DNA from 2 places in the Hymenobacter tibetensis genome. Region 1 is predicted to be linked to the other one. Evidence: riboswitches for the same ligand, from Rfam matches in the RefSeq annotation. Region 1 holds a riboswitch; the other holds the start of a gene.
What was found. A riboswitch is a leader RNA that binds a small molecule or an ion and turns the genes downstream of it on or off. The one in region 1 is predicted to bind thiamine pyrophosphate.

Region 1 (14,579 bases):
GGCGCGGCTACCACGGGTTCGTAGTTTTCGTCATACACCACGTCCTGGTAGTTCAGAATGCGGTTGCGGCTTAGCGTGAGGGTAGTGCTCAAACTAATTTTATCATCGGCCGATACGAAGCCCGTCAGCTCGACGCCCCGGCGGTAGCTGCGGGCTACGTTGGTGCGCAAGGCCGTGCCCACGTCGTTGAGCTGGCCAGTGGCTACGAGCTGGTTGCGGTAGTTCATGGAGAAATAGTTGGCCTCGAAGCGCAACACTGTACCCGGACCGAGTAGGCTGGCATCGGGGCGAGTGAAGCGGTAGCCACCCTCGAAGTCTTCGAGACGCTCGGCTTTCGCGCTTTGGTCGCCGGCGGGGCGGTCGGTGAAGTCGGAGCGGACAGGTTCCCGCTGGCCCACCGCGAAGCTGGCATACAGTTGTTGGCCTTCCGCCAAAGAGAAGGTAGCACCGGCTTTGGGGTTGAAGAAGGTGTAGCGGGCACGGGTCGTGACGTCGTTTTGGTCGTCTTCTACCCCATCAATGTTGTACTCGATATGGCGCACCTGCACGTCGCCGTACGCCCCGAGCTTTGGCAACACCTGCCAGGTAGCGCGGGCATAGGCGTTGTAGTCGGTTTTGGTGGCGTCGTTGAAGTAGTAGCGGTGCCGGATGTTGCCGTTGGAAGCGTACTGCGCCCAGATTACTTCGCCGTAGTGGTCGTTGTTGAACTGGTTCCAGGCTCCGCCTACGGTTGCCTGAAAACGGTCGTTGGCCTGCGGTTGGTAGTTTAGCGCAAAGGTGCCGCCGTAGAAGTAGTTGTCGAGCCACTTGCGGTCCACCAGGTTGGTACGGGTCAGCGTATCGCCGCCAATCACTACGTCCTGGAGGTTGTAAGCGGAGAAACGACGGTTGGCGCGGTAGTTTTCATAGTAGCCAAAGCCGCGCGTGAGGTGCAGCGCCGCCCCCAGGTTCCAGTCGGAGCCCAGCCCCTGCGACAGGTGCAGTTGGTAGTGGTTTTGCTGGTAGTTGTCGGTTTGGTTGTCGTAGGTATAGTAGCTGTAGCGGCGGCCTTCTTGGAGCACCCGTGCCGCATCGGCTTCGCTTAGCTCTCCATTGTCGATGTACTGCTGCAACAGCGCCCGGTTGCCCGTAAGGGCTGGCTCCGGTACCCCGTTCCAAGCCTGGTAGGTTTTCTCGCGGCCCGAGAAGGTGATGAACTTCAGCAGCGTGTTCTTAGCTTGGTAGCCGGCCGCGAAATAATACGACTTCAAATCCGAGGAAGCCCGGTTCATATAGCCGTCGGTGGCAATGCGCGACAAGCGGCCATCCACGGTGAAGTGCCCGTTCAGCAGCCCGGTCCCAAACGAGACGTTGTTTTTCCAGGTGTTGAAAGAGCCGTAGGTGTTCTGCGTTTCGCCGTAAGCTTCGCGGCGCACATCAAGCGTGGAAATGTTGATACTGGCCCCGAAGGCCGCGCCGCCGTTTTGACTGGTGCCCACGCCCCGCTGCACTTGCACGCTGCTAATGGAGGACGACAAGTCGGGCAGATTCACCAGAAACGAGCCGTGCGACTCGGCATCATTCAGCGGCACGCCGTTTACCGTCATGTTGATGCCCGTGTTGTTGGTGCCCCGAATACGAATATCGGTGTAGCCCACGCCCGCGCCAGCATCGGAATTGACCACCACCGAAGGCGTTTGGTCGAGCAGATAAGGCAAGTCCTGGCCGAAGTTGCGCTTGGCTAGCTCTTCTCGATTGACGTTGGAATAGGCGGTGGCCGTGCGGTCGTTGGCGCGGGAAGCCGTTACGAGGGCTTCGCCGGTAAGCACCCCACCGGGCTGAAGTGTAGTGTTTAGGCGCTGCTCGGTGGCTTGTCCCTGCACGCGCCGCACCAAGGGTTCATAGCCCAAAAACGAGATGCGCAGTTCGTGTATCCCCGCCGGCACCGCCGACAACGAGAAGTTTCCGGCGGCATCGGTAGCCGCGCTAGCCGCACCGTCAAGCAAAATAGTAGCGCCAGGCAAGGCGGTGCCGGTACGGGCATCCGTTACGGTACCCGACACGGGACCTTGTGCCCAGGCCGAGAAAGGCAGCGCCAACAGCGCCGCCCCGGAAAGCAGTAAAGTTTTCAAAAAGGCAATGCGAAAAAGAAGAACGGGCCCTACGCCAGGGGTCGGCGGCTTGGCAGTATCGTTCGCGGATCGTCTGTTCCCTTCGCCGGCATTACCCGGATCAGGTTCAATGGGTATGATCTCAGCCTTGGCCACTGTGGCATGGGGCACCCCTAAACTTCTGCTGCAAAGGTAAGGGAGTTTCTGGTTGCGTGCTGCGGGTTTTCGCGCACTGGGGTTGTGCTACGCCAAGTGGCAAGCAAATCACAGCTGATATATGGTGTTATCCCATCCAGTTGCTGCACGCGCTCCGTATCACTCAGAGGCGCAAGCTCATCATTGCAGCCTGCCCGTGGAAAGTGAAAAACAAGAAATCCACTTCTCCTTTACTTTCGATTGATAATCAATTACCTTAGAAAGGCTTTCAGATCCCAAAACTCGGAGGCCAAGGAAAACAACATCCACCTCCGCTCCGTTATTTAGTCGGTACCCCACCCGTCTGCTCGTTTGTCCTTCCAGTCTACCCCGACCATGACTCCCCTCGTGTACTTACTTGTCGTCCTTGCTATTACCATCTACTTTCTGCTGATTCCTCGGCGGCGCTACCCCAATCCGCCTCAGCCCGACAACGACGACGACGGGGGCGAGCCGCTCGATGACGGCCTCCCCGACTTGGACCTACCCCCCGGCATCACGCGCCCCATCAACGACTGGGAACCGGACTACAACAGGCGCCCCCAACGGCCCGTACGGCCCACTGCTCCTCATCTTTTATAGCTCTACCTGCCACTACAGCCCGTCTGCGCGGCACCTCATACAAAAAACGACCCTTCTGGCTTTCTGCGTTCCGTTGTTAATCGTGGCCGATACAACAGGAAACAGAGGCCGGAAGGGTCGTTTTGGCTGAATGAATACGGTAAATCGTAGAAGTTACTGATCAGATTAACTAACAGAAACTTCTTGGAGGGTTCTGCTCATTTGCTCTTGCACACAGCGTCCTATAGCTCACAGCCCATGCGTAGGTAGGCAATGGGGCCCTTAAAGAATTCTGCGCCCTGCGGCAGTAATCCGAACCGGGCATAAAAATCGGCGCTGTCTTGGCGGGCATCACACCAAATATGGGTGGCTCCGTGGCGGCGCGCTTCGGTTAGCACACGTTTCAGCAAAACGCTCCCGATACCTTGCCGCTGATAGGTTGGATGCGTGGCGAACTTGCGAAAGCGCGCTTCGCTATCTTCCACGAAAAGCGAAACAACGGACACTAATTCCTCCCCGAGGAAAGCCCCGAAATGTAGCCCAGCGGCATCGTTTTCCACTTTTACGTACTCCAAGGGCTTGTCGGGCCACAGCACTTGGTGGCGCAACGTATAGGTATCAGCCGGGGTGATGGCGCGGACTTCAAAAGCAGGCATAAGAAGGCGCTATTCGACGGTGATGCTGTAGGAGGCCACAAACTCCTGGTTGGGCTGCAGCGTCAGAATCCCCTCTTTCTCGGCTAGTTCGCCCGAGTCGGTGGTGGCGCTGGCAATGCCCTGCCAGGGCTCGATGCACACGAAGCGGGCCCCAGGGCCTTTGGTCCAGAGGCCGAGGTAAGGAAAACCATCGAAGCGCACCCGCACCCCCCGGCCCGACCGACGACTGCGCAGCGTAACGTGCGTGAAGTCAAAGTGCTTCAGCACCAAAGCGTCTTGCTCGAATAGCTCGTAGCGCAACGGCAGCGTGGTTTCGTCTTGCAGCACAGACTCGGTTTGGCCGTTGAGCAAGCCGCCTTCCAGCAGATGCCGCTCGAAGCTAACGGGATGGTCGAACACGAACTCGTAGTCCTCAAATGCCTCATCAGGAAGCAAGGGACAACGGAAAGCCGGGTGCGCGCCAATTCCGAAGAGCAGTTCACCAGTACCTAGGTTGGTTACCTCCCACCCGATGGTCAGCATGGGGCCCGCCAGCCGGTAGCTGATCAGCAAGCTGAAATCGAAGGGGAACAGGGCACGGGTAGCATCGTTGGCACGTAGCTCAAACGCCAGCTCAGCGGGTGCTTGACGGACAAGCGTGAATTCCTGGTCGCGGGCAAAGCCGTGCTGCGTGAGGCGGTAGGTTTGGCCTTGGTAGGTGTAAGTATCGTTTGGCAGGCGGCCAACAATGGGGAACAGCACCGGCGCATGGCGTCCCCACACGGCGGGGTCAGCTTCCCACATATATTCCAGGTTGTCGAGGTCTTTGCGAACGAAGCTGCTCAGTTCAGCGCCGCTGGCCTGAATAGTTACGCGGCACTGTTCGTTTTCGAGGGTGTACGTCATATGAAGAAGAGGTAGCAGAGGCTTTTCGTGGCGCTGCCAGCGGCGGCAGGGTTCAGAGGCAGACGCAACACCATACGGCTAGGGGGCACTAACCGTTGGAGCGCGTCATACTCTACGCTGCCCGTCGTGGAAGGGTAAGGGCTCGTTATTACTTCAGCAGTTCATCTACTAGCAAACGTGCTTGCTCGAAGCGCTGGGCTAAGGCACCACGCACAACGGCGAAAGTGGCTTGCTGAACCTGCAAGGCCTGCTGATATAAGGTGAAAAAATGCTGGCGCAAGTGCGGGTGCTCACGCAACGGGTCGGGTTCCCAGGGCAAGTCCACGTCGAGCAGCAGCACCAGATCATAGCGTTGCTGTTCAATGCGCTGCAAAATCCACTCAGGGCAATGCCCAAAGGCATGCTCGGCCCATATTTTTATGACCAGCAAATCGGTGTCGCAGAAGCAGATGGCGTGGCCTTGCTGCTCGGCGGCGGCAATGGCTTGCGCTTCCTCATGAAGCTGGCCCCGGGCAATGGCTTCAAGGTCTGGCAAGGCGTATTCGGGGCCTCTTTCTTCTAGATAAGCGCGAGCATACTCGGGTGCCCACGTGGTATGGTAGTGGGCAGCCAGTTGGCGGCTAAGGGTGGTTTTGCCCGTCGATTCGGGGCCGGTGATGGCGACGCGCAGCATGGGTACAGGTAAGGCAGTAGCAACTAGAATACGAGGCTAGCACGCTACAGCCAATGAAAGATTCTTTAGTCGTTGGGTTCAAGCTTCAGCAGCAACTCATCTTTGCGCATGGCGCGGCGCCATTGTACATAGCCGTACACGGCCAACCCCAGGTACAAGGCATAAAGGGCGCTGGTCGGGTAAAGCTGTTTGTACCAGAGAATAGGCACGTAGATGATGTCTACTACTATCCAGAGCCACCAGTTTTCCAGGCGCTTGCGCATCAGCAGATACTGCGCGGCCAAGCTACCCGCCGTGGTGAAACTGTCCCAATGCGGCACCGTGGCGTCGGTGTTGTGCTCTAAGTAATAGCCAAAACCCGCCGTGAAGCCCGCCACAAACAGCACACAGACCACCCATTCACGGCGGCGCGTGTGCGACACAGGCAGTTCGGTTTTGCCGCGCCCCCCGTACAGCCATTCGTACCAGCCGTACACGCTCAGCGCAATAAACATCACCTGGAGCATGGAATCGGAATACAGGCCGGCGCGCAGATACACCACGATGTAGATGCCGCAGCTCACAATGGCCACCGGAAAATTCCAGAGCGATTCGCGGGCGGCTAGCCACACGCAGGCAAACCCCGTCAGGACGGCCACCCACTCCAGCGGACTGTTGCCGACGGCGGCGGTTAAGAACTCGTATAACGACTGCAACAAAACAATAAGCTAAAAGCGGAAACCTCCCAGGCGGCAACGGTAGTCTGGATGAAGAAGCCAAAGCTAACGAGCCACCAACTAATTTTGTGTTTCGCCTTTCCAACCACTTGCCATGCTCCCCGAACTCACGCCCGAAGAACTGAACCGCCGTCTTGCCAACGGGGAAGATATGCAGCTCATCGACGTGCGGCAGCCCGAGGAGTACGCGTATTGCCGCATTGAAGGCAGCCACCTGATTCCGCTCGGCGACCTACCCCAGCGCGTAGAAGAACTCGACGAAACGCGGCCCATTGTGCTCATTTGCCACCACGGCGTCCGCTCCATGCAGGCCCTGGCGTACCTGCAGCACCGCCACGAAAAAACCAATCTGCTGAATCTGCGCGGCGGTATCCACGCCTGGAGCCTCCGCGTGGACCCCTCGGTGGCGGTGTACTAAGTGGCCGATGCTTTTAGCCCGTGGCGGGGCCTATTACCGAACTACTCTAGCCTGTGCGTTTCCCCGACCTCCCCATAACCGCCGCGTTACCGGATTTGCTGGCGGCCCTCGCCGCGCATGAGCGCGTGGTATTGCAGGCTCCACCGGGCGCGGGCAAAACCACCGTTGTGCCGCTGGCATTGCTGGAAACCGCTTGGCGCGCAGGAGGCCGGATTCTGATGCTGGAACCCCGGCAACTAGCCGCCCGCGCCGCCGCAAACCGGCTGGCCAAGCTGCTGGGCGAGCCGGTAGGCGAAACCGTGGGGTATCGAGTACGGCTGGAAAGCAAGGTGTCGGCGCGCACGCGCATCGAGGTTATCACCGAAGGGATTTTGACACGCCTAATTCAGGACGACCCCGCACTGGAAGGCGTGACGGCGGTAGTATTCGATGAATTTCATGAGCGCAGCCTACGCGCTGACCTTGGCCTAGCCCTGACTTTAGATGTGCAGGCCGTACTGCGGCCCGAACTGCGCATTCTGGTGATGAGCGCCACCCTGGAAGCCGAACGGTTGGGAGCCTGGCTGCATGCACCGGTAGTGAGCAGTGCTGGTTTTCTGTTTCCAATCGAGACGCACTACCTGAGCCCGCGCCAAGCCGCTGTGGGGGGCACCCGGCCCGGTGAACGGCTAGCTACCTTGGTACCGACGGCCGTGCGCGAAGCCTTGCGCGCACATGCAGAAGGCGACATTCTGGTATTCCTGCCTGGCCTAGCCGACCTGCGGCGTGTGGCCGATAAGCTAGAACCAGCGTTGTCTGAAACCACGCGCCTGCACCTGTTGCACGGCGAGCTGCCTCTGGAGCAGCAAGATGCCGCCTTGCGCCCCGCCCCGGTAGGGCAGCGTAAAATTGTGTTGAGTACGGCCATTGCTGAAACCAGCCTAACCATTGAAGGCGTGCAAGTGGTAATAGACGGCGGCTTTGCGCGAGTACCGCGCTTTCAGGCCCGTACTGGCTTCACCACTCTCGAAACGGTGCCCGTAAGTACCGCCGCCGCCGATCAGCGCCGCGGGCGCGCGGGCCGCTTGGGGCCCGGCACCTGCTACCGCCTCTGGACCACCGCAGAGCACGATGCCCTCCCTGCCCACCTGCCCCCCGAAATTCTCACCGCCGACCTGAGTGGGTTGGCTCTGGAACTGGCCTTGTGGGGCGCCACGCCCGCTGCGTTGCGCTGGCTTGATACGCCTCCTACTCCTGCCCTTGCCTTAGCGAATGATCTGCTGCGCCGACTTGGAGCCGTGGAAGCGTCAAGCCAGCAGCTAGCAGGGGAAGGTGATAAAGCGCTGGATTCAACAGGTGCCGGTACTGCGCCAGCTTCACTGTCTGTTACTACTGCGCCGCAAAAACCTACTCCCCACGGCCGGGCACTGGCACGGCTGGGCCTAGCCCCCCGATTAGGCCATTTGGTGGTACGAGGCCACGAGCTTGGCCACGGTCCAGCCGCTGCAGCGCTAGCCGCTTTGCTTTCGGAACGCGACGTGTTGCGCTCCGCCGATGCTCACTCCACCCCGCCCGATCTGCGCCTGCGCTTCGAAACCATTGCGCACGGCCGCCCCGCTCTCCCCGGTTTGCTGGTACAGCACAACACACTGCACCGAGTTCGGGATGCGGCGCGCAACCTGCGGCAGCGGGCAGGTATCCGGGATACTGCTACCTCCACCGATGCGGATGCTGCCGGCTTATTGACGGCCCTGGCTTACCCCGACCGGATTGCGCAACGCGAAACCACCGACCGAGTCCGCTTATCCACTGGCCAACGGGTGCTGCTGCCAGCCGAGTTTTTTGGGCGCGACGACCAGTTTTTAGCGGTAGCGTATCTAGAAGGGCCGCCCCACCAGTTGCGTGCGGCCTTAGCCGCACCCGTAAGCCGCACGGAGCTAGAACAACTATTCTCCGACCAGATTGACACCCGCGACGAAGTCCGGTGGGATGCCCCCACGGGCCGCGTACTGGCTAGGCGCCTCAAACGGCTAGGCGCGCTGGTTCTTTCCGATACCGCTCTCGCGCAACCCGACCCCGAGCTAGTAGCGCAGGCATTGTTGGAAGCCTTACGCACCGCGGGCATTGCGCGCCTGCCATGGACTGAGGGTGCCGTTGCGCTCCGCCAACGACTGGCGTTTCTGCACTACCATTTTGCCGCCACCTGGCCCGACGTATCGGATGAAGCTCTACTGGCGCAGCTAGAGGACTGGTTGGAGCCACACCTGGTAGGGTTGAAAAGCCTGAATGAAGTCAGCCGGCTCGATTGGCAAGAGTTATTGCTCCAACAACTGCCTGATGGGTGGGCACAACGCCAAGAGCTAGACCGCCTGGCGCCTTCGCACCTCGCCGTACCCAGTGGCTCCCGCGTACCCCTCGACTACTCCGACCCTACCGCACCGGTGCTGGCCGTGAAGTTGCAAGAAGTATTTGGGCTGCTAGATACTCCGTATGTGGCCGGCGGCCGGGTTCCACTCACGTTGCATTTGCTTTCACCTGGTGGTCGGCCAGCGCAGGTTACGCGTGACCTACGCAGCTTCTGGCAAACGGGCTACTTCGAGGTGCGCAAAGACCTGCGCGGCCGCTACCCCAAGCACCCCTGGCCCGACGACCCACTCACAGCCATTCCTACCAAGCTAACCAAGAAGCGTTTCGAGGCCGGTCAATAGCACCTACTAGGTTAAACAGAGGCAGGTGTAAAAGCCGGGCACCCGTAACAACTCACAAACCCAGCAAGTACTTTCCGCTACCTGCTTGACAGTCAGTTCTTGAACAAATTCTAGCTGGTCAGTATTTCTCTCCTATAAAATACGATTATACAAGCAGCATTCTGTTCATCTAACTCCTTGAATAGCAAGGATGAAAATATAGTTGGTAACATTGGGATAATACTAGTCATGATTTCATAATATAGAATTATGAAATCAATTGTACACTCCACTGCGGCAAAACTGCTTGTTCTGCTACTGTTGAGTTTGGCGAGCGGGGCGCAGGCACAAACTCAAACAACCACTGCTACTCCTACCGCATATCAGCGCTTCAATACTTGGCTGATGGTTTTCAGCGACGCCCGTTTGAGCAATAAATGGGGCATCCATACGGAGGGGCAACTACGGCAGGTTAAGGGCCCGAACTCGCCGCAGCAAAAGTTTCTGCGAGTTGGCGCCAACTATTATGTGGCCAACATCTTGGTTCTGACGGGCGGTTATGCCAATACTATGTCCTACCCAGATGGCAATGATTCGGACGTAGGGGGCTTGCCAGAACACCGCAGCTATCAGCAGGTATTGCTCCGCTTCGATAGCAGCCGAGTTATGTCGCAGCACCGGTACCGCCTCGAGCAGCGCTGGGTACAGCACCTCGGCGACAAGAAGTTCACGTATCTCAACCGCTTCCGGTACCAGCTGCGGCTTACACTGCCACTAAACCACGAGCGAAAGATTGCTCCCGGAACCCCGTACGTACTGGCCTCCAATGAACTATTCGTCGTTTTCGGACGCAATGATGCGGGCAAGTTTTTCGAACAGAACCGCGCCTGCCTAGGGGTTGGCTACCAAGTCAATCGTGCCACTTCCATCGAAGCTGGCTACATGAATCAGATGAGCCAACAGGAAACTATGTCCTCGTTGGTTGCGGGCCACATTTTGCATCTAGGCCTCAATTTCAACCCGGACTTTCGCAAAGGCAAGCTGACAATGGCTAATAATTAGGCGAAGCCCTGTACGAGCATTACGACATGGTAATTGCTTGATCTGTAAGAGACATTTCGCTTTTTAGAGCAGTCATTTGGCCCTAGTTCTGCTCTACCAGCCGCTACGAACATAGCTTGCTCCCTTCTGTAGCCACACTCTGCCCTGTTGACTCTATCAGCCCGGAATCTGGTCTTCGTCTGAATCTAGCAATTGCTGACCGGGAGTAGGCGTGTAATGGCGGTGCAACCAGCGGCTAAGGCCCCCCAAGCCCGGAAACAGTACCCGCTCCGTGATATTGGCTTGGTCGAGTTTGTCGCGAATTTCCCACTTCAGTTGAGCTGGGATGATGATGCGGAAGTACAACTCGGGGCGTTGCTCCAACCACTCATGCAAGCTAGCCTGCGCGGTGTTCATCAACGAAAACAAGGCATATTGATGTACAATGCGGGCATCCAGAGAAGGTGGCTCCAAAAACAGCAGAAATTGCTCGTCGCGCAGCAATTCCAACTCGCGTAGGGTGGTACACAGCGGCTCCAGCAACTCGGGAGTGAACACATTCGAGCCTTCGGCTCGCAAGGCTTCGCGCAAACTGGGCGGCAAAGATTCGGCTGCCAGCACGTAGTTGATGGCCCATATCACCCCGTCTTCGCCGTACGCTTCTAAGTCGTCGGTGGCGAAGTGCAAGGCAACGTAGGGCGAATAGGTCCAGTCGAGGAGGCGGGTGGGGAGGCCGTGGTGCTGCGCCAGCGCCAACCAGTTCCAAACCGATGCGCCAGGCTGCGTAAAGTCGCGGCCGTATTTGCGGAAGTTGCGCAACAAGTGGTTTTCCAACTGCTGATACTCGCCCCCTAAGCGCTGCAAACTAGTGGTAAGCAACCAGTTGGACGAGCGTAGCCCCCGGTACACGAAAGGCGAGCGGAAGCGCCCGATGCGGCTGTCCCACGTGTCGCGGAAAAGTGCTTGCTGCAGATCGGTCCAGGAAGTAACGTGGATATCGTTGACGGAAAGCGGCACGGAAGAGTAGCTGAGAAGATGAGCAAAGAGGACATTCAGGCTGCAAGAAGGCTACCAGACAAAGAAGATCATACGCCTACCCTGCTCCCTACAAAAGGTACTGCACGTAATCTGCAAAACACTTACAAACAAACAAGCCCCTGCTGTTCATGCTGACAGCAAGGGCTTGCCTATGTGAGAAAAGAACTGTCTCAGGTTAGTAAAGCTACTCTAGCGGGCTTCCAACCGTTAACGGCTTCCTGTTGGACTGCTTTATTCTCCTTGTGGAAAATCAGCTGAGTCGCCTGTTTCGGCTACGCCAGCCAACTCTTCTAGGAGGCTAGTGAACTTGTCACGAGCGCCTTTCACGGCCGCTTTGCCGAGTGGCAAGTGCAGTGGCGGGTTTTCCTGGCGTACCAAGTCAAACATGATGGTAGCGGCCCGTTGCGGGTCGCCGGGCTGTTTGCCGCTGTAGCTTTGGATGCCTTTCAGGTTCTCGCCCACAGTAGCACGGTAATCTTCTATGGCTGTGTCTACGAAGCTAGCGGAGCGACCGGCCCAATCGGTGCGGAAACCGCTAGGCTCGATGTTGGTGACGTGAATACCAAGGGGTTTTACTTGCTGCGCCAGGCTCTCGCCAATAGCTTCCAGCGCAAATTTGCTGGCGTTGTACACGCCCACACCCGGGAAAGTTTTTAGGCCCCCAATGCTGGTGATGTTGAGCACGTGTCCGCTCTTTCGCTCACGCAAATGCGGAAGCACGGCCCGCAACACGTGTAAGGGCCCGAACACGTTCACGTCGAACTGGCGGTGTACTTCTTCGGCCGAAATTTCTTCGATGCTGCCCATGGAGCCGTAGCCCGCGTTGTTCACCACCACATCAATATGGCCGAGCGCCTGAATAGCCTCCGCCACGGCGGTTTTCACTTGCTGCTCATCGGTCACCTCGCATACCAAGCCGCGGCCATTGGCCCCAGCTTTTTGGGTGAATTCGTCGGCCTGCTCTTGTTTGCGAAAGGTGGCAGCCACTTTGTCGCCCTTGCTCAGGCAGTATTCGGCTAGTTCTTTGCCGAAGCCAGTACTCACACCCGTTATAAACCAGTTTTTGTTGTCAGTTGCCATTGTGTGGATCTAAAAGGAACGCCTGGCATTCAAGGCCATGGCGGCCTTTTCAACTCCTAAAGGGCCGCGCAGGTTTTGACAACTTCACTAAAATACGGCGGGGTCAGGTGCGCAAATGCAAAAGCTAGCACGGTTCAACAGCTAAAACCAATGCCTTGCATGCCACTTACTAGTAAAGCTCCACTTGCCACTGCGTACCTTAAGTTCTGCGTCTGGTAGCTGTGCTAGCGCAACAGCATGTTTTCTTGTCCTTGGTCTGCGCCTTCAGCGGAAAGTCCTGCCCCGTAGCCTAGACGCTTTTGTTTGTATTAAAATCAGCCACATACCATCACAATCAACACTAAAACAATCTTCTGATAATCTGCATCCCAACTTTTCGCCGTAGCTTTGACCGGCAATAAGAGAAACCTAACTTCCTTGTTGCCATGGCCGATTACGCCACCCCCAATTCCAAAATCGCCTTCGAGGCGCTGACCTACGACGATGTCCTGCTGCTTCCCGCGTATTCGGAAGTACTGCCCCGCGACACGGACCCGAGCGCTCAGCTTACCCGCAACATTCGCCTGAAGCTTCCCTTCGTTTCGGCCGCTATGGACACCGTAACGGAATCGGAAATGGCTATTGCGCTGGCGCAGGAAGGCGGTATCGGCATCATCCACAAAAACATGAGCATCCGGGCGCAGGCCGAACTGGTGCGCCGGGTGAAACGCTCGGAAAGTGGGATGATTCTCGACCCCTTCACCCTACAGGAAGCTGCTACCCTCGCCGATGCCAAAAAGCTGATGCGCGACAACAACATTGGCGGTATTCCTATCGTCGATGAGCAACGCCGCCTCAAAGGCATCCTCACCAACCGCGACTTACGCTTCGAGAAAGACATGGGCCGCCACGTGACGGATGTCATGACCCATACGCCCCTCGTAACAGCCAAAGCCGGCACCGAACTAGCCGACGCCGAAGATATTCTGCAAGAGTCGAAGGTGGAAAAACTACCAGTGGTAGATGCTGACGGCCGCCTTGTGGGCCTTATCACATACAAAGACATTCGGAAGCGCCGCCGCACGCCCAACGCCTGCAAAGACGAGTACGGCCGCCTGCGCGTAGGGGCTGCTGTAGGCGTAACCCCCGACTTGTTGGACCGGGTAGCGGCTTTGGTGGAAGCTGGTGTGGATGTGGTGAGCGTGGACACTGCCCACGGCCACAGCAAAGGCGTACTGGATGCTGTTCGTAACCTTAAACAGAAATTCCCTACCCTCGAGATAATAGCCGGCAACGTAGCCACGGCCGAAGGGGCCCGCGCCCTCGCTGATGCCGGCGCCGACGCGGTAAAAGTGGGAGTTGGGCCTGGTTCTATCTGCACCACTCGCATCATTGCTGGCATTGGTGTACCACAGCTGTCGGCGGTGCTCGAAGCTGCCCGTGGCCTAGAAGGCACGGGGGTTCCGCTTATTGCTGATGGCGGCATCAAGTTCTCCGGCGATGTTGTGAAAGCCTTGGCCGCGGGCGCCAGCACCATTATGATTGGTTCGTTGCTGGCCGGCACCGAAGAGGCTCCCGGAGAAGTTACGCTGTTCGAAGGTCGCAAGTTCAAGAGTTACCGCGGCATGGGTTCAGTGGAAGCTATGGAAGATGGCTCGAAGGACCGGTACTTTCAGGATGCTGAGGACGATGTGAAGAAGCTCGTTCCGGAGGGCATTGTTGGCCGTGTAGCCTATCGGGGCCTTGCTGCCGAAGTGCTGTTTCAGCTAGCTGGCGGCTTACGGGCCGGCATGGGCTACTGTGGAGCCGCTACTATTGAAGCGTTGCAACAAGCCCGTTTCGTACGCATTACCGGTGCTGGTCTGCGCGAGTCGCACCCCCACGATGTGCAGATAACGCAAGAAGCTCCTAATTATAGCACTAAGTAAAACTCTCAAGAAGCAACTAATAAGGAGCCAGCTCTAAGTAGAGCTGGCTCTTTTTGCATGCATTTTGTAGGCTAGCCACAAGGAATGTAATTTATCATATATAAATTTCTTATTATAGAACAAATAATTGTATTTTCGTCGGTAGCCCATTCCACTAACATGAATGCTGACCCACTCATTCGTGTTTTTTCAGCTTCCTACCTACGCATTCATCACGAGCCCAAATTGCGCTCGATAGAACTGGAGTGGCACGCTCACCTCCAACCAAACGAGGTGCGTACTGGCTTCCAAGTAGGAATGCAGATAGCAGAGCAGCGCCAGGTTCAGGCCTGGATTGCGAACATGACTCACATGGGCCCCATCAGTTCTGAAGACCAAGAATGGATTGTAGCCAACTGGCTGCCACGGCTGCGGCTTCTCGGATTGAAATTCTTGGCCATCGTAGTTTCCGATGATGCCCGCAACCGCCTCAGCATACACAATATTATGAGTGCCAGCGAGCAGAAAGGCTACACTCCTGCCGAAACGGTTTACTTCAGCTCGGCGCAAGATGCCCGCGACTGGGTGTATCAATCTTGTTGCCAACCAACTTCTCTACCCGTAGTAACCCGCCGGTTTTAGCTAACCTGTAAGACAGCATGTTGCTCTCGTCT
Region 2 (14,579 bases), 2.9 Mb from region 1:
AGCCTACGACGACTACTGGGACTTCTCCTTGCCTGGCCTGCACAACGACACGTTTGAAGTGGTAGTGGATGGCGACCTTTCCGGCGGACCACTCATTGCCGAGCAGCACCCCTACCCCGCCCTGCCCCTCTACGACAGATTCAAGTCTTTTCACGGCGTGCAGGCCCAAAACTACCACATCTTCACGCCGGCCGTGGGCAAAGACTGGGCCCTGGCCTGGGGCAGCCAGCCCTGGATCAAGCGCTTGCCCTACGCCAACATTGCCTACTCCTACCAGTTCAAGCCGGGAGGGGCAGGCAAGTTGGTTGCCGAGTTCTGGATTACGCCCTTCGACTATGCCGGGGCCGAAGGGCCGGCGCGGGCCATCGAATCAGTGCTGACAGACAACAAGAAAATCGGGCTGACCTGGGCGGTAATCGATTATGACGACGTGCAGAACGAAGTCAAGAAAGGCTTCTGGAATTTGTCTCGGCAGCACAAGATGTACGGCAACTCCAGCCTCGGCACCGTGTTCACCCTGATGCCACTGGCTCCGGCCGAACAGCCGCGCCTACAAGCACAATGGTCGTTCCGGATTACTGACCCAACCAAGCGGCAGGTAGCATTTCGCGACGAAAGCCAGGGTACCGTTACTCGCTGGCGCTGGGACTTTGGCGACAACACCACATCCAAAGAGCAGAACCCAGTGCACACGTACCGCGAAGCCGGCAACTACGTCGTGGTTCTGTACGCGACGGGCCCAGCCGGTGAGTCGCGCATGTCGAAGGTATGGGAGGTAGTGCTTCCTTGAGGCACCAACCGCCAATCGACTAGCACAGCTGCAATTTCAACCTAGTCAGGCCAATGAGGAACCCGGCCGTGCACCAGACCAACACAGAAAGTTGAGCTTAGGAAAAAGGAAACGACAGCGGCTACTTAACCAATTGCTCGGGCCAATCGAGCACGCCGCCCAGCAGGTTGTGGACTTGTCCGAAACCGGCCGCGTTGAGCTGGCCGGCGGCGTTGGCCGAGCGGGCCCCGCTGCGGCAGTACACGTAGATGGGCTGGGATGGGTCGAGGGTGGCTACACGCTGGGCAAAGTCGGGGCTGGTTACTTCCATGTTGATAGCACCCGGTAAGTGGCCGCCGGCGAACTCATCGGGACGGCGCACGTCCAGGAGCACGGCCCCAGGCTGGCGCATACCTTCAGCAAACTGAGCTGGTGTTAGGTTTTGGAAAGCGGCAGACGGCAAAGGATTCGACATGATAACAGATAACAGTGAAAGAAAAACGTGGAAGTGAAAAGGCCCACAATCGGCTTGCACGCCTCGACCTTAGTGCGTGAACACCAACTCACGCAGCAAGATGAACGAGCCCATAGCCAGCGTAAACCAGCCGAAAGCGGGCTTGAGCTTGGCACCCGGAACAAAACGGGCCAGGTAGGTACCCAACACAATACCAGCCAGCGCAAAAACCAGGAAGCCTAGCAAAAACGACCAATCAATGAGCGTTCCTGCACTCAGGTCGCCGCCGAAGCCAATCAGGGAGTTCAGGGCAATAATGGCCAGGGAAGTACCCACAGCCAGCTTCATGGGCAGGCGGGCGCCCAACACCAGCGCCGGAATAATCAGAAAACCGCCCCCAGCTCCCACAAACCCCGTTAGCAGCCCCACTCCCAGGCCAATGCCCAGAATCAGGGGGTAGCTAAAGGTGGGCGCCGGCGTTGCGTCTCCGCACAAGCCCTCCAAGGGCTGCGGGCTCCGAATCATGGAAGTAGCCGCCGCTACCATCAGCACGGCAAACGCAACGAGCACCAGCAGGTCTTTGGTGAAAAGCACGCCCCCTACCGTAAATAGCTCCAGGGGAATAACTGGCATCAATAGTTTGCGAACCACAAACACAGCCGCTACTGAAGGCAGCAGAAACACAATGGCCGTTTTCATGGACACCAGCCCTTTGCGGAAGTAGCGAGAAGCTCCTACCACCGACGTAGTGCCCACCACGAAGAGCGAGTACGCTGTGCTCAGCACCGGACTTACGCCCATCAGATACACCAGCACCGGCACTGTCAGGATAGACCCGCCCCCGCCCAACAGACCTAGGGAAAGGCCAATGAAAATGGCGGCAACGTATCCGAAAACAGGCAGCATCTAGGAGTGGGAGAACAGGTGGTTTTAGGACGACGGGGAGCTGTGTTTCAGCGAGGAAGGTGGCGCTAGCTACAGAAACGTACAACTAGTCAAGCATTGTATCACGTCCACCACTTCCCGCATTTTCAGCGAATACAGCATGCTTTTGCCGTCGTGGTGGCTGCTCAAGATTCCTTCGAGCTTCATACCAGCCAGGTGGTGGGAAAGCAGACTCTGCTCGACGCCGAGCTTTTCGCTGATGTCATTCACCGACATGCTTTCCTGAGACACTAGCAGCTGTACAATGGCAATGCGCGGTGGGTGGGCGGTGGTATTCAAGACGAAGGCCACCCGTCCCATTTTCTCGGTGGGGAGGTTGAGGTGGGCAGAAGAGGAGGAGGCCATATAGCAATACGAATGTATGTCCATTTGTTGATGTACAACACCTTCTTCCCTTCTTGCCGCCGCAAGTGGTAGCTTACCCCTTAGCTGAAGCCAGCTAAGCCACTGCTAGGTCGGACCTCGAACGTTGTCTTGTTTACTTTCAATGCCAAGCACTACTTTGGCAAGGAAAGCCTACAATTTTGTTGCCGAGGCACTTCACTTAGGTTACCCGCTACACCTTTTACCTTACTCCGCTTTCCGTTGTCGCCTTTTATTGTCTTGGTTGTTACGCCACCGGAGCAAGCGGAGAAAGAGCAGGCACTACTGCTTGCAATGTTCGAAGAAGGCTTAGTTACGGCGCATATCCGCAAACCCACCTGGACCACCGAGCAACTAGAGCGCTACGTGCAGCTGATTCCGGAGGCGTATCACAAGCACTTGGTGCTGCATTCGCACCATGCGTTGGCCTTACGTTACCAGCTCAAGGGCATTCACCTCACGGAGAGAAGCCGCCTGGCCCCCGAAACGCCAGCCTTGCTGCGCAAACTGCCCGGCCGAACCGTTTCCACATCTTTTCACAGCCTAGCGGAAGTGGCCCACCATCGACGCCGCTACCACTACGTGTTTCTGAGCCCCATCTTCGACAGCACCAGCAAAGCCAACTACCGTAGTGGGTTTCAGCTAAGGGAAGTGCAACGTGCTATGGCTGGTTGGCAACATCGGGATGCGTACGTGCCACAAGTGGTAGCGCTTGGGGGCATTGCGCCCGACAACATCGGGCAAGTGCAGAAAGCGGGCTTTGCCGGAGCGGCCGTACTAGGCGGTATCTGGCAGCAGCCCGACCCAGTAGCCGCTTTCCGACACTTGCAGGCCGAAATCAGCTAGGCTGTTGATGGGCGGGGGTCAGGGCATGGTCCCAGTCTTTCCAGACCGGCTCGTAGCCCTGGCGCCGAAGCATAGCGGCTATGTCGGCGGGGCTACGCTCGTCGGAAATTTCAAACTGCTCCAACGACTCCGGCTCCACAATGTACCCGCCAGGGTTGGTTTTAGAGCCCGCACTGATGGAGGTGATGCCGAGCCGGATGATATGGTCGCGGAAGGCGGGCGTTTCGCGGGTGGAAATCGAGAGTTCCACTTCCTGGTTCAGCAGCCGGTACGCACAAATCAACTGCACCAGCTCCCGGTCCGACATTTCCACTTTCGGCTGCAACAAGCCCTCGGCCGGACGCAAGCGCGGAAACGACAAGCTGTACTTGGTTTGCCAGTAGGTTTTTTCCAGGTAGTCGAGGTGCAAGGCGGTATAGAAGCTGTCGGTGCGCCAGTCTTCCAAGCCGAACAGCACGCCTAGGCCCATCTTGTGGATACCAGCCCGGCCCAGCCGGTCGGGCGTATCGAGGCGGTAGTGAAAGTTCGACTTCTTGCCCTTGGGGTGGTGCTTGCGGTAGTCTTCCTGATGATAGGTTTCCTGGTAAACTAGCACCGTATTCAGCCCCTCCGGAATAAGCTGCTCGTACTCTGCTTGGTCGAGGGGCTGCACTTCCATGGATAAATGGGCGAAGTGCGGCCGCAGCGTGCGTAGGGCCTTGCGCAGATAGTCCACGCCCACAGTTTGGTTGGCTTCGCCTGTTACTAGCAGCACGTGCTCGTAGCCCCAGGCTTTGAGCACGGCCGCTTCCTGCAGTATTTCCACGCTGCTGAGCGTCCGTCGCCGGATTTTGTTGTCGAGGCTGAAGCCGCAGTAGGTGCAGATGTTCTGGCACTCATTGGACAGGTAGAGGGGCACGTACAGCTGCACGGTGTTGCCGAACCGCTTCAATGTCAGCTGGTTGCTTAGCTGCGCCATTTGCTCCAAATACGGGGCGGCGGCCGGCGAAATCAGAGCTTTGAAATCTTCCAATGTCCGCCGAGGTGCGCGCAGGGCCTGCGCCACATCAGCGGGCGTTTTGGCGTAGATACTCTGCTTGACATCGTCCCAGCAGTGGGCTTCAAAGACAGGGCGAAAGCTCATAGGTAATCCAGAAAAGCAGTGAGGGGGCTGCTGGCCGCGGCGTGCGCCACCGGAGCCGCTAGCCGGGCTTCGTAGGCCAGGCGGCCGGCTTCCACCGCCAGCCGGAAGGCGTGGGCCATGGCTACGGGCTGGCCCGCCACGGCAATAGCCGTATTCACCAGCACTGCATCGGCGCCCAGTTCCATGGCCGCTGCCGCGTGCGAAGGCGCTCCAATTCCCGCATCCACTATCACCGGCACCCGGCTTTGGCTGATAATAATTTCCAAGAACTCCTTGGTCAACAACCCTTTGTTGCTGCCGATGGGTGCTCCCAAGGGCATAACGGCGGCCACCCCTACCTCTTCCAGCCGCTTGCACAGCACGGGGTCGGCGTGGATGTAAGGCAACACCACAAAACCCAGCTTCACTAGTTCCTCGGCGGCTTTCAGCGTTTCCACCGGGTCGGGCAGCAAGTATTTGGGGTCGGGATGAATTTCCAGCTTCAGCCAGTTGGTTTCCAGCGCTTCGCGGGCGAGTTGAGCGGCGAAAACCGCTTCCTTAGCCGTGCGCACGCCAGACGTATTGGGCAGCAACTGAAACTGGTCGTGCCCTAGGTGGCGCAACAGGTCATCGTCGGCATCAGCTACATCAACGCGCTTCAACGCCACCGTTACCAGTTCCGAGCCCGAGGCTAGCAAGGCTTCTTCCATCAAGGCCACCGAGCTGAACTTGCCGGTGCCGGTGAAGAGGCGGGAGGAAAACTGCCGGTCGGCAACTACAAGTGGAGAAGACATCATGAGTTGATAGCGTGCGGGTGCAACTGGTCAAGAAAAAGGGCAGCTTCGGCAGCAGGGTCGGGAGCGTGCGAGATGGCGCCCGACAAAGCCACGCCGTGGAGGCCCACGCCTAGCAGCGCGGCCACATCGGAGAGCAGAATGCCCCCAATAGCCACAACAGGCACCGTTAGGCCGGCCGCCCAGCATTGGCCAAGCAAGGTTTCGTAGCCCCCTAATCCTAGGATAGGACTCAGGTTTTGCTTGGTAGTGGTGAAGCGTAAGGGCCCCAAGCCGATATAGTTCACCCCCGCCGCAGCAAGCCGTTCGATGTCGGCGAAGGTGTTGGCCGTGCCCCCAATGATAGGTGCTGCACCCAGCAAAACCCGGGCTGCAGTGGGGTCCATATCCTCTTTGCCCAGGTGCACACCATCGGCGCCGATAGTCTGGGCCAGCGCAGGGTTATCGTTGATAATGAGGGTGGCCCCGTAGCGCTGGCATACTTGCTGCGTAGCGCGGGCCAGTGCTTCCCACTCTGCGGCCGGCGTGTTTTTCACGCGGAGCTGTACCCACCGAACGCCGCCCGCACAGGCCTGCTCCGCTTGCTGGGCAGTGGCGGCAATAAAGTGTAGTTTACTGATATGCATGGGGTTGTGTGCTTCCAAAATGGTAACCTAATAGCGTCGGATTGCTCGCCAATACCGTGGCCGTGTAGGCTTTCCCCGCCCGGCACGCTTCCACCAATGTGGCGCCTTTTGCCAAGTGCGCCAGCACCGCCGCCGACAGCACGCAGCCGCTGCCGTGCTTCTCGCCTTGGGGCAGCCGGGGTGTAGCAAAACGGTGCTCCTTGCCTTCCAGAAGCAAGATGTCTGTTGCCAACGGTCCTCGGTCGTGGCCGCCTTTCAGCAGCACCGGACAAAAGGCACTGACTTCGAGAGCCGCCTGCTCGGGCGTGGCAGCGGGCCACAGGCGCATCATTTCGGGCCGGTTGGGCGTTAGCAGCGTCAAAAAAGAACAGATAGTCTCCACCAACGTGCTAGGCGGGCCGCCGTGAAACTCATAGCCGGCACTGGCCTTTAGCACCGGGTCCCAGATGATGCGGATGTGAGAGTTTTGCGCCCGCAGCCACCCCAGCAGTTCAGGTAGCTGCGGCAGGCTCTCCACCAGCCCAATCTTCACGCAGCCAATCGGAAAACGGGCGAATAGCAGTTGGGCCTGGTCCAGTATATCGGTGGGAGAAACCCAGCTTACCCGCTGAAATTGCACATCGTTCTGAACCGTTAGGGCCGCGCACACGCCCAGGCCATACACGGCATTGCTTTCCAGCGTTTTGCAGTCGGCCAGCAAGCCGGCTCCGCCGCTAGGGTCGAAGCCGGCAATACTGAGGGCATAAGGGCGCGAAAACGTCACGGGCAGGGGTTACAGATAGATTTCGCTGCCTTTCTCCACGAATTCCCGCGCTTTTTCGGCTAAGCCTTTGGTTAGGGCCTGGTCGGGGGCTACCTCCTGCTGGGCAGCAAAGTCGCGGACTTCCTGCGTGATTTTCATCGAGCAGAAATGCGGGCCGCACATCGAGCAGAAGTGCGCCACTTTGGCGCCATCGGCAGGCAGGGTTTCGTCGTGGTACTCGCGGGCCGTGTCGGGGTCGAGCGACAAGTTGAACTGGTCTTCCCATCGGAATTCGAAGCGGGCTTTGCTTAGCGCGTTGTCGCGGTATTGAGCGCCGGGGTGGCCTTTGGCTAAGTCGGCAGCGTGGGCCGCTATTTTGTAGGCAATGACGCCGTCTTTCACGTCCTTTTTGTTGGGCAAACCCAGGTGCTCCTTGGGCGTCACGTAGCACAACATGGCCGTTCCGAACCAGCCAATCATGGCCGCCCCAATGGCTGAGGTAATGTGGTCGTAGCCGGGCGCAATATCGGTGGTGAGGGGCCCGAGCGTGTAGAACGGCGCCTCGTGGCACTCCTTGAGCTGCTTGTCCATGTTGGCCTTGATCAGGTGCATGGGCACGTGGCCGGGGCCTTCTATCATCACCTGCACATCGTGGGCCCAGGCAATTTTGGTGAGTTCGCCCAAGGTTTCCAACTCGGCAAACTGGGCGGCATCGTTGGCGTCGGCAATGGAGCCGGGCCGCAACCCGTCGCCCAGCGAGAAGGCTACGTCATACGCCTTCATGATTTCGCAGATTTCCTCGAAGTGGGTGTACAGGAAGCTCTCCTGGTGGTGGGCCAGACACCATTTCGCCATAATCGAGCCGCCGCGCGACACAATGCCCGTCACCCGTTTGGCCGTCATGGGGATGTACGGAAGGCGCACGCCAGCATGAATCGTGAAGTAGTCTACGCCCTGCTCGGCCTGCTCGATGAGCGTATCCCGGAACAGCTCCCAGGTTAGATCCTCGGCTTTACCATTCACTTTTTCCAGCGCCTGATAAATAGGCACGGTGCCCACCGGCACCGGGCAGTTGCGGATAATCCACTCGCGGGTTTCGTGAATGTTCTTACCCGTGCTCAAATCCATGAGCGTATCGCCACCCCAGCGGCAGCTCCACACGGCTTTGTCTACCTCTTCCTCGATGCTGGACGTCACGGCCGAGTTGCCGATATTGGTGTTGATTTTCACCAGAAAGTTGCGCCCGATAATCATGGGCTCACTTTCCGGGTGGTTGATGTTGGATGGAATAACGGCCCGCCCCGCAGCCACCTCGTCGCGCACAAACTCCGGCGTGATGTAGCCCTGCGGCGTGTTGGCCCCGAAGCTGTGCCCCTGGTGCTGCGCCCGCAAGGCATCATCAGCCGCTAGCTGGTCGATGCGCTGGTTTTCACGAATGGCGATATACTCCATTTCCGGCGTGATGATGCCCTGCCGCGCATAATGCATCTGCGTGACGTTGCGGCCAGCCTTGGCCCGGTACGGCTGCCGAATGTGCTCGAAGCGCAGCGCATCCAGGCTGGTATCATTGGCCCGCAACCGCCCGTATTCCGACGAGATGCCCGGCAGTTCTTCCACGTCGCCGCGGTTGGTAATCCACTCTTCACGCAGCCGGGGCAACCCTTTTTTCAGGTCGATTACCACGTTGGGGTCGGTGTAGGGGCCGCTGGTGTCGTACACCGTTACGGGCGGGTTGTGCTCGGTGGGGTTAGCGAAGTCGAACTTACGCTGCGTATCCGCCAGCACTATTTCGCGCATCGCCACTCGGATGTCGTAGAGTTGGCCGGGCACGTAGATTTTGCGCGAGCCGGTTAGCGGCGCGCGTTCCACCAGCGTCTGCTGGGGAGCTTGGTCTTTTTTCATCGGAAGGAAGGAAGGAAGGAACGCCCAGGCTAACCGCCCTGCGTAGCACGGATAATGGTGAGGCGGTCGTTGGTTTGCAGCGCGTAGGCGGCCCATTCTGGGCGAGGCACCACGGTATCGTTGACGGCTACGGCTATACCGCGCTGGCTTGGCAAGTTTAGCTCGGTCAGCGCTTCGGCCAAGGTGCGGGCCACGGGAGCTTCCTGTGGCGTATTGTTTACATAGTAGACCATGCAACTAAGGGGTAGTTGAGTGAGAATCCGACTATAAACAATAGGGAGTGCGCACGACAAGCCCACGCGGGGGCCTTGGTGCTTCCGTTACTTTTCCCTTGCGCAGGTATCAGCCTGATCAGGTTCAAAGGGTATTATCTCAGTCCTGGCTAGCAGGACACCCCTAAAGTTTACGCCGCTAACCTAGCGCATCAAAAGCGAAGCACCAAAAATATAATTCGGGCTTTCCCCTGGCACGGTGCCCGTATTGAGCGGCCTAGCGGCGCGTTTACAACTGCGCCGCCCGGTTGAACTTCGCCCTACGGTAAAGCGCCAGTATCCGCTTCTATCTCGCTCTAACAGCCTCTGTGCCGCATCAAACCACTTCCGCCCCCTCTTTCCAACCGTTGGCTGGGCAAGCGGTAAGCTGCTACGCTTCGGCGCTAGCGGCATGGGGCAGAAACACGAAAAACGTGGTACCAGCGCCGGGTTGGCTGTGGACCTCCACGTGGCCCCCAGCATTTTCCACCATGCGCTTCACCATAAACAAACCAACCCCTGAGCCTTCAACGTGGGTGTGGAAGCGCTGAAACATGGTGAAAAGCTTGGGCAAATGAATAGCATTGATACCGAGTCCGTTGTCGTGCACTTCCAGTACCGTGTAACCCGCTCGTACATGGGCTCGCACATCAATGTGGGTGGTGCGGTCAGTGCAACGGTACTTGAGGGCGTTGCTGAGCAGGTTGTAGACCACCGAGCGCAGATTTTTTTTGGAAAATTGAACGGGCGGAAAGTTGGTGAGGTCGACTTGGAGGCGGGCATCGGCTTCCTGAATCAGGGGCGCCAAGTCTTGCCGCACATCTTCTACCACCGCGGCCAGGTTCACGGAAGTGGTAGCCGGGGTGTACTCTTTTTGCAGCTTGGATACGTCGGTCAGGTGGTCGATGGTGCGTTTGAAGCGTTCCACCGCATCAAACATGAACCCTAGGATAGCCTGTATATTCTGTTGCTGACTGGTAGTGGCGGGCAGTTCTTCGCGCAGCAAGTACAGCAGGCCCTCAATGTTGGAAATAGGGGCCTTCAGATCGTGCGAGGCCGTGTAAATGAAGTTGTCTAGGTCTATGTTGGTACGCGTCAGCTGCTCGTTGGTCACGGTTAGTTCTCCGGCCAGTGCCAGGGCCTTTTGCTGGCTTTGCTCTACGTTGCGCCGGGCTTCCACCTGCGCCGTGGTGTCCACCACCAGCGTGTAGAAACCGGCCACCTGGCCGTCCTGCCAGTCGGGCACGTAGCTTGTGCGGATATAACGCGTGAATCCGACGCGGTATGGCATTTCGACGTTGAAATCCAGCCGTTCTCCGGCCAGTGCCCGCTGGACGTATTCCTGCACCCGAGCGTAGGCCTTCTCTCCCACCACATCGCGCAGGCGCTGCCCTATCAGCGCCGCGGGGGGTTGGTGGAACCAGTCTTCGTAAGCTTGGTTGGCAAACCGATACTTCTCGTCCCGGTCAAGATAGCCGATGAGTACGGGCAGCGCATCGGTAAGCAGCCGGAGGCGCCGCTCGCTTTCTTCCACCACGTGCCGCGCCCGTACCTGGTTGGTTACTTCGTGGGTGAAAACCAACACGCCAGTTATGTTTCCAGAGGCGTCACGGTGGGCCTGGTACGTGAAAGTCCAGTAGTTCTCTTCCAAGGGCCCGCCTTCCCGCCGAATTAATAGCAAGGGCATTTCCTGCGCCACAAAAGTTTCCCCGGTGTGGTACACGCGTTGCAGTTCCTTGTATACGGGCTCGTTGGCTAGCTCTGGTATGGCTTCTAGCAGCGGTTTGCCTAACATTTCGCGGCCCGCAAACAACTGCTGATAGGCTGGGTTAGCCAACTCGTACCGCAGCTCCGGCCCCGTAAGGATGCAAATAGGTGTTGGGGCCTGCATAAACAGGTCGTGTAGCTGCTGCTGCTGCGCTTCGTGTTGTTGGCGCGCCACCACCTGCTCGGCCACATCATGCGCAAAGGTGGAGATACCCACTATCTGCCCGTTTTCGCGGTAGGCTTGGTACGTAAACGTGAAATACATTTGCGTGGGCGGCTGGCCGTTGGGCTGTTCGACAAGCAGCGGCACCTCGTAGCCGAAGTAGGTTTCGCCGGTTTGATACACCTGGTCAAGCAGGGCTACGATACCACTATCCACGGCTTCGGGCAGGGCCTCAACTATTGGGCGCCCCAGCAACTGCCGGCCCGCGAAGAACTGCTGGTAGGCTTCATTAACGTACTCGTAGTGGTGCTGCGGGCCCCGTTGAATGCTGATAGCAGCCGGCGTTTTGGCAAAAACTTGGTAGAAGTTTTCGCGCTCCTGCATGTGGCGCTGGGTGGCTTCCTGCACCGTTGCTTGCAGCGCATCAGCCTGCTGGCGGGCTTCCACCTGCCCCGTCACATCCACCAGGAACACCAGTATACCCTGGGTTCGGCCATGTTTGTCAAGCAGCGGCTGGTAGATAAAGTCCAGGTACCGTTGCTTGAGTTGGCTGGTTGTGCTGTCAAGCAGTTCAATGGGCATGGCCTGCCCTCGGAATGGCTCCCCAGTGGCGTACACTTTTTCCAGCCGTTTGATAACTCCCTGGGGTACCATCTCCGGCAGGATGTCTTCTACTTTTTCGCCTAGCTGCACCCGCCCGCTTGTCAGGGCCTGATAGGTGGCGTTGAAGAACGTGTAGCGGTGCTCCGGGCCCTCCAACGTGGCAATGGCGGCGGGCACCTGCCCCAAAATCTGCTGAAGCATATTTTGCTGCTGCACCAGCAACAGCCCTTGCCGCTGAGCCTCGGTGAAGGCCGCTTCCAACTGCTGGGTGCGTTCCACTACCCGCGTTTCCAGCTCTTGGTTGAGCCGCTCCACTTGCTGCCGTGCCTGTACCTGCTCGGTCACATCGGTACCCACCATAAACACCCCGGTGGTTTGTCCTTGGGCATCATGAAAGGGCTGAAAAACGAAGTCGAAGTAGACTTGATCCGGCGGACCCTCCTGCTGGCGGAGCACCGTAAGCGACTCATCACGCAGGAAGCGCATCTGCCCAGTTTCCAGCACGCTTGTCAGTATAGGCGCCAGGCTTTGGGCAGTTGCCTCGGGTATCGTGGCAAGGTAAGACTTGCCGACGCTAGGTGCCGAATAGCCCCACATAGCCGCCAACGTAGGGTTAGCTAGCTCCACCACAAACTCGGGTCCTCGAAAGATGCAGATGGCAACGGGAGCCTGCTCGAAAAGGCGTTGCATTTCCTCCCATGGCTGCTTGCCCTCGGCCTGAGCAACCTGTTGGTGGGATTGGGTTGCGCGCGGGGCCTGCTTATCAAGGCCGCGAGGCCGATTGGCTACCTCAGTGAAACTCACCAACAGGCTTTCCCCCGAGCGGCGAGCGGCGGCGCAGTAGGTGGTGTCGTAGCCGCTGGTGTGCGTACTGACTTCAAATTGCCGCGGCGTTCCGGATACAAAGGCCTCGGCATGCAAGGCAAAGGCGTTGGGTATCAAGTTGTCCGGCCACCACTCGTTGTACGTGGCCGTTGGCTGCTCAGGCAGATGCAACATCTGCTGCGCGGCAGGATTAAGGTACCCGAAACTGAAATCTGCCAGCTCGCCGGCAGCACTGTAGAGGGGAGTATAAACTATAATGCCGGTTAGTGAAACTGCCAGCAGATCGTAGAGCAGTTCTTCGGGCGGAGAAACAGTGGCTAACAATGGTGGAAGATGTGACATAGCAAGCTGATAAGAGTAGAATAAAAGAAGCCAGTGGCTTCGGCATCAGCCTTAAGAGAAAATTAACTGTCGGGGTTTACGCGAAAATCCCTCCGAGAGCCACCTTTCGAAGACACTAGCAGCCGCTTTTTTATGGCTATGGTTTAGCTTATCATCAATATAAGGTACTTTATATCAGTTACTTATATTCCTATCACTTTAATTCCCCCACTGCGCCTTCTCTACCTGGCCTTGTTGTAAAGGCCGCACTAAAGCAAGGCAGCCGAAAACCAGGCCTGGCGGCTGAGGGCACTACCAGCCAAGTCAGTTCCCACCACAGCCCTCCTACAAGCCCACGGCATTTATTTTAAGGCCCTACGTGACATTTCACCAGCACCTCGGTCACCCAAAAGCCGCCTAACCTCGAATGCCACCTTCCAACAGACCAAGAGTTGCCCGCGTACGTTTCTAACACGTTATGCAAGGCGGCGCAGCTGCTGCACGGTGCATTAGAAGCCGCCGATACGCGCTGTATGTACTTTCCAGAGCACGGGCAGGCGCAAAGCAAGCCCTAAAGCTGGATGGGTAGTGCTTTGAAAAAAGCGTACGGTCGAGTATTTTTTGCCTGAACAAGTGCCCCTTCGAGAAAGTATGTCAGCTTCACAGCCTACTTTCGTATTGATTTTCCTTTGTTGTTTGTATGATTAATTCTGTGCTGATAGCTACAGGTAGCTGTATCCCCGACCTGATTGTTGCTAATCAAGACTTTTCCGCGGCCCGTTTCTTTACGGCGGGCGGTGCACGTATAGAACAAGAGTCTGCTGTGATATTAGAGCAGTTTCGCTCTATCACCGGCATCCGAGAGAGGCGCTACGCGCGGCCCGAACAACGTGCGTCGGATTTGGGCTGGCTGGCGGCCAGCGAGGCCCTAACAAGTTCTGGCATTGATCCAGAAAGCCTGGATTACATCATTGTGGCGCACAATTTCGGCGACGTAACCGCCGGTAGCAACCGGGTGGATCTGGTGCCGTCCTTGGCTTCGCGCATTAAAGCCCGGCTGGAAATTCGCAACCCCAATTGCGTGGCGTATGACTTGGCGTTTGGCTGCCCGGGCTGGCTGGAAGCGGTTATTCAAGCCAACTACTATCTGCGTTCAGGCGATGCGCAGCGCTGCCTCGTCATTGGCACCGAGACGTTGTCGCGCGTTATTGATCCGCACGACCGGGACACCATGCTTTTCAGCGACGGTAGCGGAGCCATTATTCTGGAAGCTCGCCCAGATGGCGCGGCCGGTATCAAGGCCCACCATACCCAGACGCACGCCCATGAGTATGCGGGCCTGCTGGGCATGGGCAAGTCGTATGCTCCCGACTACGAGCACACGGCCGACCAGTTCATGAAAATGCAGGGCCGTAAGCTCTATGAGTTTGCGTTGCAGCATGTGCCGCACGTGGTACAAGTAGCCCTCGATAAAGCCGGAGTACCCCTGAACCAAGTCAAGAAGGTGTTGCTGCACCAAGCCAACGAGAAGATGGACGTGGCCATTCTGCAGCGCCTGTTCAAGCTCTACGGTGAAGAGTCGCCCAACCTGGATGTGATGCCCATGACCATCGGGTGGCTTGGCAACAGTTCAGTGGCCACACTGCCCACTCTGGTAGACCTGTTGCGGAAAGGGGAACTAGAAAGCGCCCCCCTGGCCGCCGGCGACTATGTGGTGCTGGCCTCGGTAGGAGCCGGCATGAACATCAACGCGGTAGTATATCAATGCTAATCTGCACGCTTAGATAGGCTTTCAGCAGGTACAACCAACCGGCGAAAAAGCGGGCTTAACAGGTACGCCGCACGGGCAAGTTGCTCGTGCGGCGTATTGCTGTGGCTGGCACGGCATCAGCCAGACAAGCCACTGGCGTGCGTTACATAGCCTTATGCTACAGGCCGCCTTGGCGGGGCCGCTGCCCTCCCCTATCGTTCAAACTTCTTGATGGTGGTTTTGCGCTCCAAACCCTTTATGTAAAAGGATGCAACAGCACGCGCAACATCGGGAAGCAGTTCACCATCATTGGAGAGGACCACAACCGTGTACCCTTCCTCGGGGAAGCGCCACAC

Region 2: linked by a shared signal. The riboswitch ahead of thiS (sulfur carrier protein ThiS) and the one ahead of MTX78_RS18690 (TonB-dependent receptor) in region 1 are both predicted to bind thiamine pyrophosphate.

What each region holds. Positions count from the first base shown of each region.
Region 1 is NZ_CP094669.1:4,664,800-4,679,378, forward strand. It holds gene MTX78_RS18690 (TonB-dependent receptor) at 1-2,111, opposite strand, end outside; TPP riboswitch at 2,172-2,275, opposite strand; gene MTX78_RS18695 (hypothetical protein) at 2,598-2,867, shown strand; gene MTX78_RS18700 (GNAT family N-acetyltransferase) at 3,089-3,502, opposite strand; gene MTX78_RS18705 (aldose 1-epimerase family protein) at 3,512-4,387, opposite strand; gene MTX78_RS18710 (AAA family ATPase) at 4,536-5,060, opposite strand; gene pnuC (nicotinamide riboside transporter PnuC) at 5,126-5,758, opposite strand; gene MTX78_RS18720 (rhodanese-like domain-containing protein) at 5,871-6,194, shown strand; gene hrpB (ATP-dependent helicase HrpB) at 6,248-8,881, shown strand; gene MTX78_RS18730 (DUF2490 domain-containing protein) at 9,131-9,922, shown strand; gene MTX78_RS18735 (FRG domain-containing protein) at 10,079-10,918, opposite strand; gene MTX78_RS18740 (oxidoreductase) at 11,171-12,019, opposite strand; gene guaB (IMP dehydrogenase) at 12,445-13,926, shown strand; gene MTX78_RS18750 (hypothetical protein) at 14,086-14,547, shown strand.
Region 2 is NZ_CP094669.1:1,808,820-1,823,398, reverse strand. It holds gene MTX78_RS07315 (PKD domain-containing protein) at 1-790, shown strand, start outside; gene MTX78_RS07310 (rhodanese-like domain-containing protein) at 912-1,244, opposite strand; gene MTX78_RS07305 (sulfite exporter TauE/SafE family protein) at 1,314-2,129, opposite strand; gene MTX78_RS07300 (ArsR/SmtB family transcription factor) at 2,199-2,513, opposite strand; gene MTX78_RS07295 (thiamine phosphate synthase) at 2,754-3,377, shown strand; gene thiH (2-iminoacetate synthase ThiH) at 3,370-4,500, opposite strand; gene MTX78_RS07285 (thiazole synthase) at 4,497-5,273, opposite strand; gene MTX78_RS07280 (thiamine phosphate synthase) at 5,273-5,899, opposite strand; gene MTX78_RS07275 (hydroxymethylpyrimidine/phosphomethylpyrimidine kinase) at 5,886-6,662, opposite strand; gene thiC (phosphomethylpyrimidine synthase ThiC) at 6,672-8,543, opposite strand; gene thiS (sulfur carrier protein ThiS) at 8,573-8,776, opposite strand; TPP riboswitch at 8,854-8,951, opposite strand; gene MTX78_RS07260 (PAS domain-containing sensor histidine kinase) at 9,186-12,494, opposite strand; gene MTX78_RS07255 (3-oxoacyl-ACP synthase III family protein) at 13,174-14,244, shown strand; gene MTX78_RS07250 (serine hydrolase domain-containing protein) at 14,436-14,579, opposite strand, start outside.